2 regions of the Siminovitchia fortis genome follow, and region 1 is predicted to be linked to the other one. Evidence: predicted binding sites of a transcription regulator. Region 1 holds the regulator's gene; the other holds the start of a gene.
The links. The regulator LexA, encoded in region 1, represses DNA repair genes until DNA is damaged. The targets are predictions, from matches to a motif close to CGAACATATGTTCG.
Positions count from the first base shown of each region.

Region 2: the regulator LexA is predicted to act here: its motif matches at 2,698-2,711, upstream of FS666_RS04075 (YolD-like family protein).

Region 1 covers NZ_VEKZ01000096.1:145-5,497, reverse strand. Annotated here, with positions in the region: gene FS666_RS18595 (catalase) at 1-1,345, shown strand, start outside; gene FS666_RS20535 (hypothetical protein) at 1,377-1,511, opposite strand; gene FS666_RS18590 (DUF488 domain-containing protein) at 1,604-1,966, shown strand; gene spoIIP (stage II sporulation protein P) at 2,089-3,174, shown strand; gene lexA (transcriptional repressor LexA) at 3,363-3,986, opposite strand; gene FS666_RS18575 (hypothetical protein) at 4,146-4,340, shown strand; gene FS666_RS18570 (YneB family resolvase-like protein) at 4,362-5,015, shown strand; gene FS666_RS18565 (DUF896 domain-containing protein) at 5,104-5,337, shown strand.
Region 2 covers NZ_VEKZ01000007.1:45,754-51,106, forward strand. Annotated here, with positions in the region: gene FS666_RS04060 (alpha/beta hydrolase family protein) at 1-399, opposite strand, end outside; partial or broken gene FS666_RS04065 (ABC transporter substrate-binding protein) at 509-844, shown strand; gene FS666_RS19680 (hypothetical protein) at 894-1,061, shown strand; gene FS666_RS04070 (helix-turn-helix domain-containing protein) at 1,250-2,068, shown strand; gene FS666_RS04075 (YolD-like family protein) at 2,095-2,445, opposite strand; gene FS666_RS04085 (restriction endonuclease) at 2,811-3,857, shown strand; gene FS666_RS04090 (hypothetical protein) at 3,854-4,084, opposite strand; gene FS666_RS04095 (LysM peptidoglycan-binding domain-containing protein) at 4,447-5,353, opposite strand, start outside.

The DNA of each region.
Region 1 (5,353 bases):
TTTCGTAAAGTTCCATTGGAAGCCTGCGCTTGGAGTCCATTCTGTCGTTTGGGATGAAGCGCAAAAGTTGAATGGTAAAAATCCGGACTTCCATCGGCAGGATCTTTATGAATCAATTGACCGCGGTGATTATCCGGAATTTGAACTGGGCGTACAAATTATTGGAGAAGAAGATGAGTTTATGTTTGATTTTGATATTCTCGATCCTACCAAAATTTGGCCTGAAGAAGATGTTCCGGTAAAAATCATTGGAAAAATGACATTGAATCGTAATGTCGATAATGTCTTTGCAGAAACGGAACAGGTTGCTTTCCATCCGGGCAATGTCGTTCCCGGCATAGATTTTACAAATGATCCTCTTCTTCAGGGACGGCTGTTTTCCTATACCGATACGCAGCTGATCCGGTTGGGCGGGCCGAATTTTCATGAACTGCCAATTAACCGCCCTGTCTGCCCTTTCCATAATAACCAGCGGGATGGCTACGCTCGGCAAACAATCAATGTGGGACAGGTCAGCTATCATAACAATTCGCTGGCGGGTAATACTCCTGCCGCAGCCTCTGAGGACGAGGGAGGATATAAGCATTATCAGGAGAAAATTGACGGACGAAAAATACAGGCGAGAAGCGACAGTTTCAAAGACCATTTTTCACAGGCTGTTTTGTTCTGGAACTCGATGAGCGAACCTGAAAAAGAGCATATCATCAACGCTTTCAGCTTTGAATTGGGTATGTGTAAAGAGAAAGATGTCCGGCAGCAGGTAGTGGATATGCTTTCAAATGTGGACCTGGATCTGGCCCAAACAACAGCGAAAAATGTAGGGGTCCGGCCACCTGCTGAAAGCCTGGCTCCTAAAGTTAACAAATCTTCGCCGGCACTAAGCCAGGAGAACACGGTGAAAAAGCCGGACACTCGCAAAATCGCGGTTTTAGTCGCAGAGGGCTTTAACGAAAATGTGCCTGTAATCTTGGAAGCTTTAAAGAAAGTGGGGGCCCAGCCTGTTACAGTTGGTGAAAAGCAAGGTTTTATCAAAGGTCAAAATGGTGCTGAATTGGAGGTTGAACAGACGTTTGCCACGGGAGATTCCGTTTTGTTTGATTCAGCCTATATTGTCGGCGGTGAAAAGACCAGCCATCAATTTTTTGAGTCGGCTGCCTATTTCATAAAAGAAGCGTTCGCCCACTATAAGCCGATTGGAGCATCCTATCAAGGGAAGCAGCTGCTCGAGGAACTTAACCTGCCGAGCAATGCCGGAGTTATAACAGGTGATGCGTCGGGCGGATTTTTAGAAGAGTTTACAAAAGCCGTTGCAGAGCACCGTTTTTGGAACAGAAAAACCCTCTGAGTACGGGGCAGGGATTGATTGCCTGTCCCGTTTATTTTTCCGGCTTCTTCTCCTCACATTCAAAGCAGATGATCTTTCCGTCTTTGAGAATTACCCCGTTAAAAAAGCCGTTTTCGCAATAAATTTCCTTGCCGCACGTTTTGCAATGCCCTGCCAATTCTCGCATGGCTAAACAACTCCTTAAAAAAGCACTGTTCTTTTGATAGTATAAATCCCAAAGTGGCAAGAATGAAAATAATCTGCGAGAAAGGAGTCTTTATGGGAAGCGTTAAGATTAAAAGAATCTATGATGAACCTTCATCGGGTGATGGATATCGTGTTTTGGTAGATCGGATTTGGCCGCGGGGAATCTCAAAGGAAAAGGCGCAAATTGATGAATGGATGAAAGAGCTTGCTCCAAGCACCGAGCTGAGGAAATGGTTTCAGCATGACCCTGAAAAATTTCCGGCGTTCAGGGAAAAATATCTCTCTTATTTGGAAGAGAATGAAACGTGTCAAAAGAATTTGGAAGAATTGAAAGAGCGGATGAAAAATGAGGATGTAACCTTGCTATATGGTGCAAAGGATGAAAAACATAATCAGGCAGCCGTTCTGAAAGAAGTTCTTTTAAAGTGCGAATAATAGCATTAATACAGCAGAAGAATCCATGAGCCCCTAAGACAGCTCATGGTTTTTTGTATTCATAGTCTCTCATCATTTTCATATAAATGAATAAACACGTTAAAACATAAAGGATGAAAATGATGCTAAAACTTGCAGCCAAATTCTTTGTAACCGTCACCGCACTATTTTGTCTAGTTTCCGCAATTGCTTTTTCAAGTGTAAAAATCAGTTTGCTGTCATTTATCGCCAATGACCCTACAAGAACAGAGTCTTTTCTGTATGTTATGTCATTGGAAAACCAGGCTTTAAAAAGGATTCTGCCGGAAGGGTACGAGAGATCGTTTGGGAAAGATGCATTGGAACTGTTCACGAATATCAATCTCAGAAACATGAAATCTTTTTTGATCAGCGAAATACCCGGGCTGAATGCTGCCACTCCCAAAATCATCGTGGCGGGCAAAGGAACCGATTTTACTAACCTCCCTATTGAATCCCCGCCGCCTGCCGATTTTGATATTTATGAGGGTGGGGAGGAATATACAGAGGAAAAACCGGTTGAGGATTCACAAACAAAGGATCATGCCGTCTTTATCTATTCGACACATAATACGGAATCCTTTTTGCCAATGCTTCCGGGAGTGACGGATCCAAATCGCGCCTGGCATAAAGAGAAAAATGTCTCTTTGCTCGGGAAGCGGCTAGGAAAGAAACTTGAGGAAAAAGGAATCAAAACATTGGTAAATAATAAAGACATACAAGGGATGCTAAAAAAAAGAGGCATGAGATACGAACAATCATATGAAGCTTCAAGAGAGGTAGTAGTTGATGCGATGAATCAAAATAAACAGGTCCGGTATTACATTGACATCCATCGCGACTCTCTAGGAAGGGCGGTGACCACTGCAACGATCAATGGGGAAAAATACGCCAAATGCCTGTTTGTCATTGGTGAAGCACACCCGAATTATGAAAAAAATCTTGAATTTGCCACCAGCCTGCACCACTCCATTCAAAAGAAATACCCAACTCTTTCACGCGGGGTTTTTGGTAAAACAAAGGCTGGCGGAAATAACGGAATATATAATCAGGACTTGTCCGAGAATTCCTTATTAATCGAGATAGGCGGTGTGGATAATACTCAGGAGGAATTGGACCGGACAGTTGATGTACTTGCAGATGTTATCAGCGAATACTATTGGGGAGAATCAATGGAGGTGAATAAATAGCGTATTATTGAAATAAAAAAAGAGCCTTTTTTCAGGCCCTTGATGATTGACATCACGCACATAACAATTTTCTCTTAACCAATTTGCTTTAGATGTTTACGGGCTGAAGATGTTTGTTCGCATTTGCAATTATTTACGTAAAAAGCGCTTCCTCCAATTACTGAAGTCACGGGTATCTACGCTAAAATCTAATGAATGTTACGTCTGTATAATCCCACCACTTTTCCAAGTATGGATACGTTCTGTACGATAATCGGCTCCATATTTGAGTTTTCGGGCTGGAGTCTAAAGTATCCGTTCTCTTTATAAAATCTTTTGACAGTCGCTTCATTCTCTTCTGTCATCGCTACGACGATGTCGCCGTTGTCCGCGGTTTGCTGTTGTCTGACAATTACATAGTCTCCGTCAAGAATTCCGGCTTCGATCATGCTTTCACCAATAATTTCAAGGATGAATGTTTGATCATCGGAGGGGATCAGCTGTTCGGGAAAGGGGAAGTAATCCTCGATATTCTCTACAGCTGAAATAGGCACTCCGGCAGTAACCTTACCGACAAGGGGAAGATTGACTGCGTTTTTGGCAGGGACAGCCGCATTCTCCTGATCAAGGACTTCTATGGCTCTCGGTTTGGTCGGATCTCTTCTGATCAAACCTTTGCTTTCCAATCTTGCCAGGTGTCCATGTACAGTTGAACTTGATGCCAGGCCTACGGCTTTCCCAATTTCACGCACAGAAGGAGGGTACCCCTTTTTTCTCACTTCTTCCTTAATGAAAGTTAAAATAGCTTCCTGCCTTTTTGAAAGCTTGGACATTGTTTCACACCCTTTTATATCTATTATGAGCTATCCATATTATAGCACGCGGGTTCTTTTAATACAAACGTAAGTTCGAATTTTTGTTTGACACAAACCTACGTTCTGGTTATAATGATTTTAAATAAATGCGAACAAATATTCGGGGAGAGGATATGGATGTTGTCAATCATAAGGAATCATTCTTTTATCGTCATCTTTTGTATTGTTTCAATTATAATGGGGCTGTTATTTATTTTTAACCTGGCGGAAGAAGAGCAGGCTCCCAGTATGATGGGAAACCAACAGAATGTTTATGCCGAGCAAGCACAGAACAGCCAAGGATTGATAATAAAGGAACAAGAGTTAGAATAAGTGTCCAATGGAGTGTTTGATATGAAAGTGATCATTTATTGCAGGGTAAGCACTGAAAAACAAGAGCAGGAAACCTCATTGGCCAGGCAGGAAGAGGAATTGTCGGCTGCCGCCGGAAAATGGGGCTTTCAGGTTGACTCCGTCATTCATGATCAGTCGAGCGGATATGACCTGGACAGGCCCGGGTTAATGGAAATGCTGGATAAAATTTCTTCCGGGAACATCGATGCAGTTCTGATCCAGGATGAAACCAGGCTTGGCCGTGGAAATGCCAAAATCGCCCTTATACATTTTTTATTTAAGGAAGATGTCAAGCTGTATTCACTTGCCCATGACGGTGAACTTCAAGTATCTGAAACAGATTCTATGCTCCTTCATATAATAGGAATGGTAGAAGAATATCAGCGGAAGCTGCATAATATCAAAATCAGGCGCGGTATGAAAAGAGCGGTGGCAAAAGGCTATCGGCCTGAACAAAACTTAAAGAAACGCGGCAATATAAACGGAAGAGAGCGGAAAGAGATCCCGGTGGAAGAGATTGTCCGGCTCAGGCAAAACAGCCTGACCTTTGAAGAGATTGCCTCGGTCATTAGAGGTTTCGGATATGATGTTTCAAAAGCTACCGTCCATAGAAGATACCAGGAATATATGGATCGGAATGACAGCCGAAATTAAGGCGATTATTCAATACTCCTTTATTGTTTTCAACCGGTTTTTCTAGTAGTATTGACTTGCGGCAAAATGAAAACGAAGGAGTTTTTTTATGCTTTCAAAAGAAAAACTCGATAGGATCAATCAACTCGCAAGAAAAGCAAAGAGTACAGGCCTGACAAAAGCAGAGGCAAAAGAGCAGTCAAAGCTTAGAGGGGAATATTTGCAGTCTTTTCGTGCCTCTATGAGACAGACGATTGAGAATGTAAGAGTATTTGACCCAAACGGAGACGAAGTGACACCTTTGAAGGTGAGAAAAATCCAACAGGACAAGAAGTTCCATTAATGTCATAAGAAGCGGG
Region 2 (5,353 bases), on a different contig from region 1:
AAGCGCCATTACGCCGCCTCTGGAAAATCCGAATATATGGACCCGGCTTCCGGCAACAGACGGGTGGCTTCTTAACAATTCAAATGCGGCAAAGGCATCTTCTCTGTCCTCACCCGCGAAGTCCTCGTTCCCTTCGCCTCCCCTGTTCCCTCTATAAAACGGCGCAAATACAACGAATCCTTCGGAAGCGAACTGGCCGATTCTGGCCGGCCTGACCATGCCGACGTTTTTTATTCCGCCCCTTAAATATAGCATCCCTTCGTAGACTCCTGCCTGAACAGGCTCAGCCAGCAGCCCTTTTACTCTCAAGCCGGCAGATAAATAAGTGATGAGGTACATGTTCACATTGGGATTGGGTGAAGGAAAAGGAATTTTGTCCAAGATTTGAGTTTTTTCCATCAGTGCTTTTGCTCCCTTGCCAATATTTAATCACACATTTCTGGGCCCATCATACGATATGTTAGCCCAATTTACTAAAGTCCTGCAAGACTTGACAGGAGGTTCATGAATGAAAGCATGGTTTAAAATCGGATGGTCGGCTGTTGCGGCTTTCCTATTGATTTTCGCTGCTGCCTGCTCACCAAAAGAAGAAGTGAAAAAAGTGAATCTGGCGGAAGTGACGCGCTCTGTTTTTTATACTCCCCAATATGTTGCCCTTGCCAAAGGATATTTTAAAGAAGAAGGGCTCGATGTCGAACTAAAAACGACCTGGGGCGGCGATAAAACGATGACAGCCCTTTTGTCAGACGCTGCCGATATCGCTCTTGTCGGGTCAGAAACATCGATTTATGTTTACGCCCAAGGTGCGAGCGACCCGGTTATCAACTTTGCCCATCTTATACAAAACATAACACTGGAGAATTACATACTTTAATTGGAGGTTATCAAAACGAATGAAAAAACTACTTATGTACAAAGAAAATGGTGAATTCGTACTTGAACACATAAACAGTTTTGGACACTCAATAAAACGATTTTTCATTACTGAAAATGGATTAAAGGAAGAATTAGAAGCGTATCAACCAGTGCTAGATCAATACCAAATCATTAATCAATTATAAATTACAACAAAACAAAAGAGCACAGCGTGTATAAGTGGTGCTACCAACACCCTTATACCGTCCGCCTGCTACACCAGGCAAACACTTGCTGTACCCTTATGACCATTTTACAATCATAGGGTTTATTTAGCAACGGTTTGCACAAACAGGCCGTTGCTTTTTTGTTTCCCAAAAGGAGACAAATAAACATGAAGAAAATTGATGTAATTGCCCAGGAAAAATCTTATGATAACCTATCCACCTTTACAGAGATTAATGAAATGAATGAAACAGTACGCACGTACAGGGACGTCATAAAGGCGTCTGTTAAGCGTGTCGATGTACAAGCTAGACTGATTGATTTACTTGAAATATTAAAGCGCCACAGCTGCAAGTATGTTGGCGTTAGTTTCCTATGCAAAAATTCCATAGCTGAAAAATTAGGTGTATCTTATAAAACTATCCAAAGACTTATGAAGAAATTAGAGGAGCTGGGCATGATCCGCCAAGTGCCTATGAAAAGAAAATCAGATATGCTGCAGACTGCCAATGCCGTTGTAATTCAGCCTTTGAAAGAAGAAGTGTCCGACAAGACCCCTGTTAAAAGTCCGGCAAAGTGTCCGACCAATAAAACAAGTTTTATTTCTTTAAAACAAAAGATTAATAATAAACGTAACGATGTTGCTGCTAATGATTCGGGTGTGCATAATTTTCAACAAGCGAACTACGTAGCCCATTGGGTACCGGAACGCTTTGCCTCTTTGGTGAGTTATTTTTATAGTGACGCCAATACCATCCAAGAATTTTGGAAGGTTATTAAGCAATGTAATCGTGTTGTGAATGCCTTTACTGGCGACAGAGCATTTAATAACGAGCAGGAGCTAAGCATCGGTATTAGGGCTATCAAGGAGTTTGTCATGAAGGTGAAAGCAGGAGTCACGATGAAAAATATATTTGGATACTTTAATGGGATTGTCAACAACTTGATGGACAAGCTTTATTTCGATAAAGAGTTTATGGGGGAATGATAAAAGCCCCTCTCGAATGAGAAGGACTATTCCGCAAACTTAACACTGACGATGGAATCGAAATCTATTCTATGTGATTCGAGGCTGGTATCCACCACATGGACCAACTTATTCATTTGATTTACATAATGGACCATGCCCCTGATCTCGTCGAAAAAACCATCAATCCAGAGGGTAAAAACTACAGGCAGGTTATATTCGATAGCAATATGTATGGTCTCATTAACTTGTTCCCATTCTTGCTCATCCAGCTGCGGCCTTTTCACACGCTTTGAATCTACATTGGCATCTTTTAAAGCTTGGACATGCTCCGGCAGCATCATACGGCTTGATTCCCAGCGCATGTTACTACCAGGCGTCAACTTATTTGGTTTCATTATGCTCCCCTCCTCTGCCTAATGGGTCCGATTGACAATATGTTGCTTAATAAAAAGGTGCGGAATTGTCTCTTGTGATAGCAATAGGCTTTAATTGTTGAATCAGTAACATCTAACACTTTTATGATACGTTGAGACAGCTGATTATTTTTGTTTATGTAGATCATTTCAAGCCTTTGCTCCGTCCCTGCAGCATGTTTTAACAAGGCGTTCACATTTACCACCCCCAACATTTGTTTTTATTATTATACGCGAACGTCTGTTTGCTGTTCAAGTGGAAATTTTATCTAGAAATACCGCTGTTAAATTGTCATCCTTATTGATAGAATTGTAGATATATTTTTTTGAAAAGGAGCGCAAAACATATGGATAGCCAAATTGATAACGAGAAACAGCTTCTAGAATTAATCGATGAATATAACATACCGGTAGTCAAAATTGATGAAGGCAGAAACTATTGGCTTGTGAGAACACAGGCAGGTGAATTTTATGATCAATTTTACTTTGACGACTTCATCGCGATTGGATGGGATGAATTCAATGATTTAGAGGAATTTGAAAGTGTGGAAAAATCTGTTCTGATAAAGGACATGGAAAAGGAATATCCAGAAAACAAAAAGCCAGGGTTAATATACAGCCAAATTTATAGGTTTCTTTATGAAATGAATACGGGAGATGTTGTAATGATTCCTAGTACAAACTCTACCCACATTTCTTTTGGTGTCATTACAACTGACGCTTTCATAGAAGAGATTTCTGAAACCCAAATAGAGGAAGGCGTATGTCCATTTCAAAAAAGAAGAAGAGTGCATTGGATTAAAACAGTCCCCAGATCTGATTTAGACCCTTATCTATATCGAATGATGCAGACACATTTAACAATAAGTAATGCTGGTGAGTATGAGGAGGCGATAGATCGCACTTTACATTCTTTTTATGTAAAAAGCGGGCGAGCGCATCTTGTGCTCAACGTTACTACGAATGATGAAATTGCAGGAATTGATCTTGTAAACAGTATCAGCAATATACTAGATTTGGTTCCGTACATAAAAAACCCATATAATCCCGAATACACTTACGATAAAAGCGTAATTGACTTAAAATTAAGGGTTCAATCCGCAGGAATCATGGAATTCGTTTCGGCTGTGGCCCCCTGGGCCGTTTTAGGTATCGGCATACTGCTAAATTATGTGGTAGGAGGAAAGATAAAAGCTACTTTTACAAAAGGGCAAAAGGATATTGAAGCATCTTCAGATGGGCTCCTAGAAAAGCTTCTTAAGTTCAGAAAGCATGATGACGAACAAAAATTAAAAGAATTAGAATTAAAGAACCAAGACACTATTGAAAAACTAAAAATTGAAATCCCCAAAGAAACGAAAAATCTTCCTGTCGGTGGAGATCAGGAAGATTAGAAATCGTCTTTATACGGTGATGAAATTTTAATGAACTTTTTCATGATATACAATGATGTAGATGTATAAATTAATATATGGATAGGCAAACCGTAAAATTCAATTTTATTCAATGAGAAAAGCAGGCCAATGGTGTATTTTTGTACTAGGTAAAGAAGGGCAAACGTTGTCATAAATGTCCCTAAAACAGATAAAGCATGTAAGACCCCTTTCACATTGGGGCTCAATTTAAGGACCTCCCTTCCCATTTTCTACGCCTCTTTTCTCATAAGATATGCCAAATAAGTAACTTTTATAATTTATTTCCTCTTTGTTACTATAATAAACTTTATAGAAAAGTTATGCAATGTAATTGGTAAAAAAAGCCCGGTTAGCACCGGGCATGTCAAACTATGTCGAACGAAACCGGCTTGTATTAAATCCCATTTTAGATATGCTTAATGTAACCTTAATTCCATTCCCCTTGGATTGCGTCCGACACGGGCCATAAATTCCAAGGGCCTTTTTATGCACAAAAAAGGCCCTCCCCGTTTGGGGGAGGTATGCGCATATAACAAAGAGGGACCCTTTCATTATCGTCCAATTTATTTTATTTAACCCTTAACTTTTGACCAACATAAATTTTATTGATGTCCTTAATGTTGTTCCAGGCTTTAATCTGTGCCTGTGTGCTGCCATACTTGACAGCCAACCCACTCACAGTGTCGCCGTGCTTTACAGTGTGATAAACAGCCTTGGTAGTAGGCGCCTTTGCAGGAGCAGATCCGGACAGCTTAATTTTTTGGCCGACACGGATAAGGTTTGGATTTTTAATACCATTGATCCGGGCCAACTCGGCGACAGTGGTTTTATATCGCGCGGCAATACCCGATAACGTGTCCCCTGCTTTGACGGTATATGTTCCACCTGTATTGGCAGCTGGTTTAGAGGCAGGCTTTGCAGCTGGCTTTTGATTGGCAGCTGGCGGAGCTGTTGCCATCCCTCCAATAAAGTATGACAGGGGCTTACTACCCGTGAGCCTGTTTATGTCTAGATGGCCGCTGTAACCGTCAAGTTTTCCACAGTCGGTATATTGATGCAAGTCGCATGGATAGCTTGGCTTAGCTCCGTAGCGCGGGATCCATACGGCATCTGCTTCAGCTAAGTTAAGGTTAAACGATTTATATAAATGGTGGCCAACATAGATGCCTACCCTTTTTGCGCCCAGCGCACGTAATTTTTTCAGAAATGCGCTCGTGCCTTTTCTCATATCCGACATGGACTTCTCTTCCACGTCAAGAAACCAAAAGCACGGATTGAATTCCTTTGTACGGTTGTAAAAGTCAGTAGCTTCTTTTTCCATGTCATTTACACTGACTCCCCGTAGCCAAGCATAAGCAGCTGTCGGCACTCCCCGTTTCTGAAACTCCCTATGGTGCGTTTTGTAGTGACGATCGATTAAGTTAGACCCGTATTGAGTACGGATGATAACCAGATCCACCTGCTTAGCCAGCTTA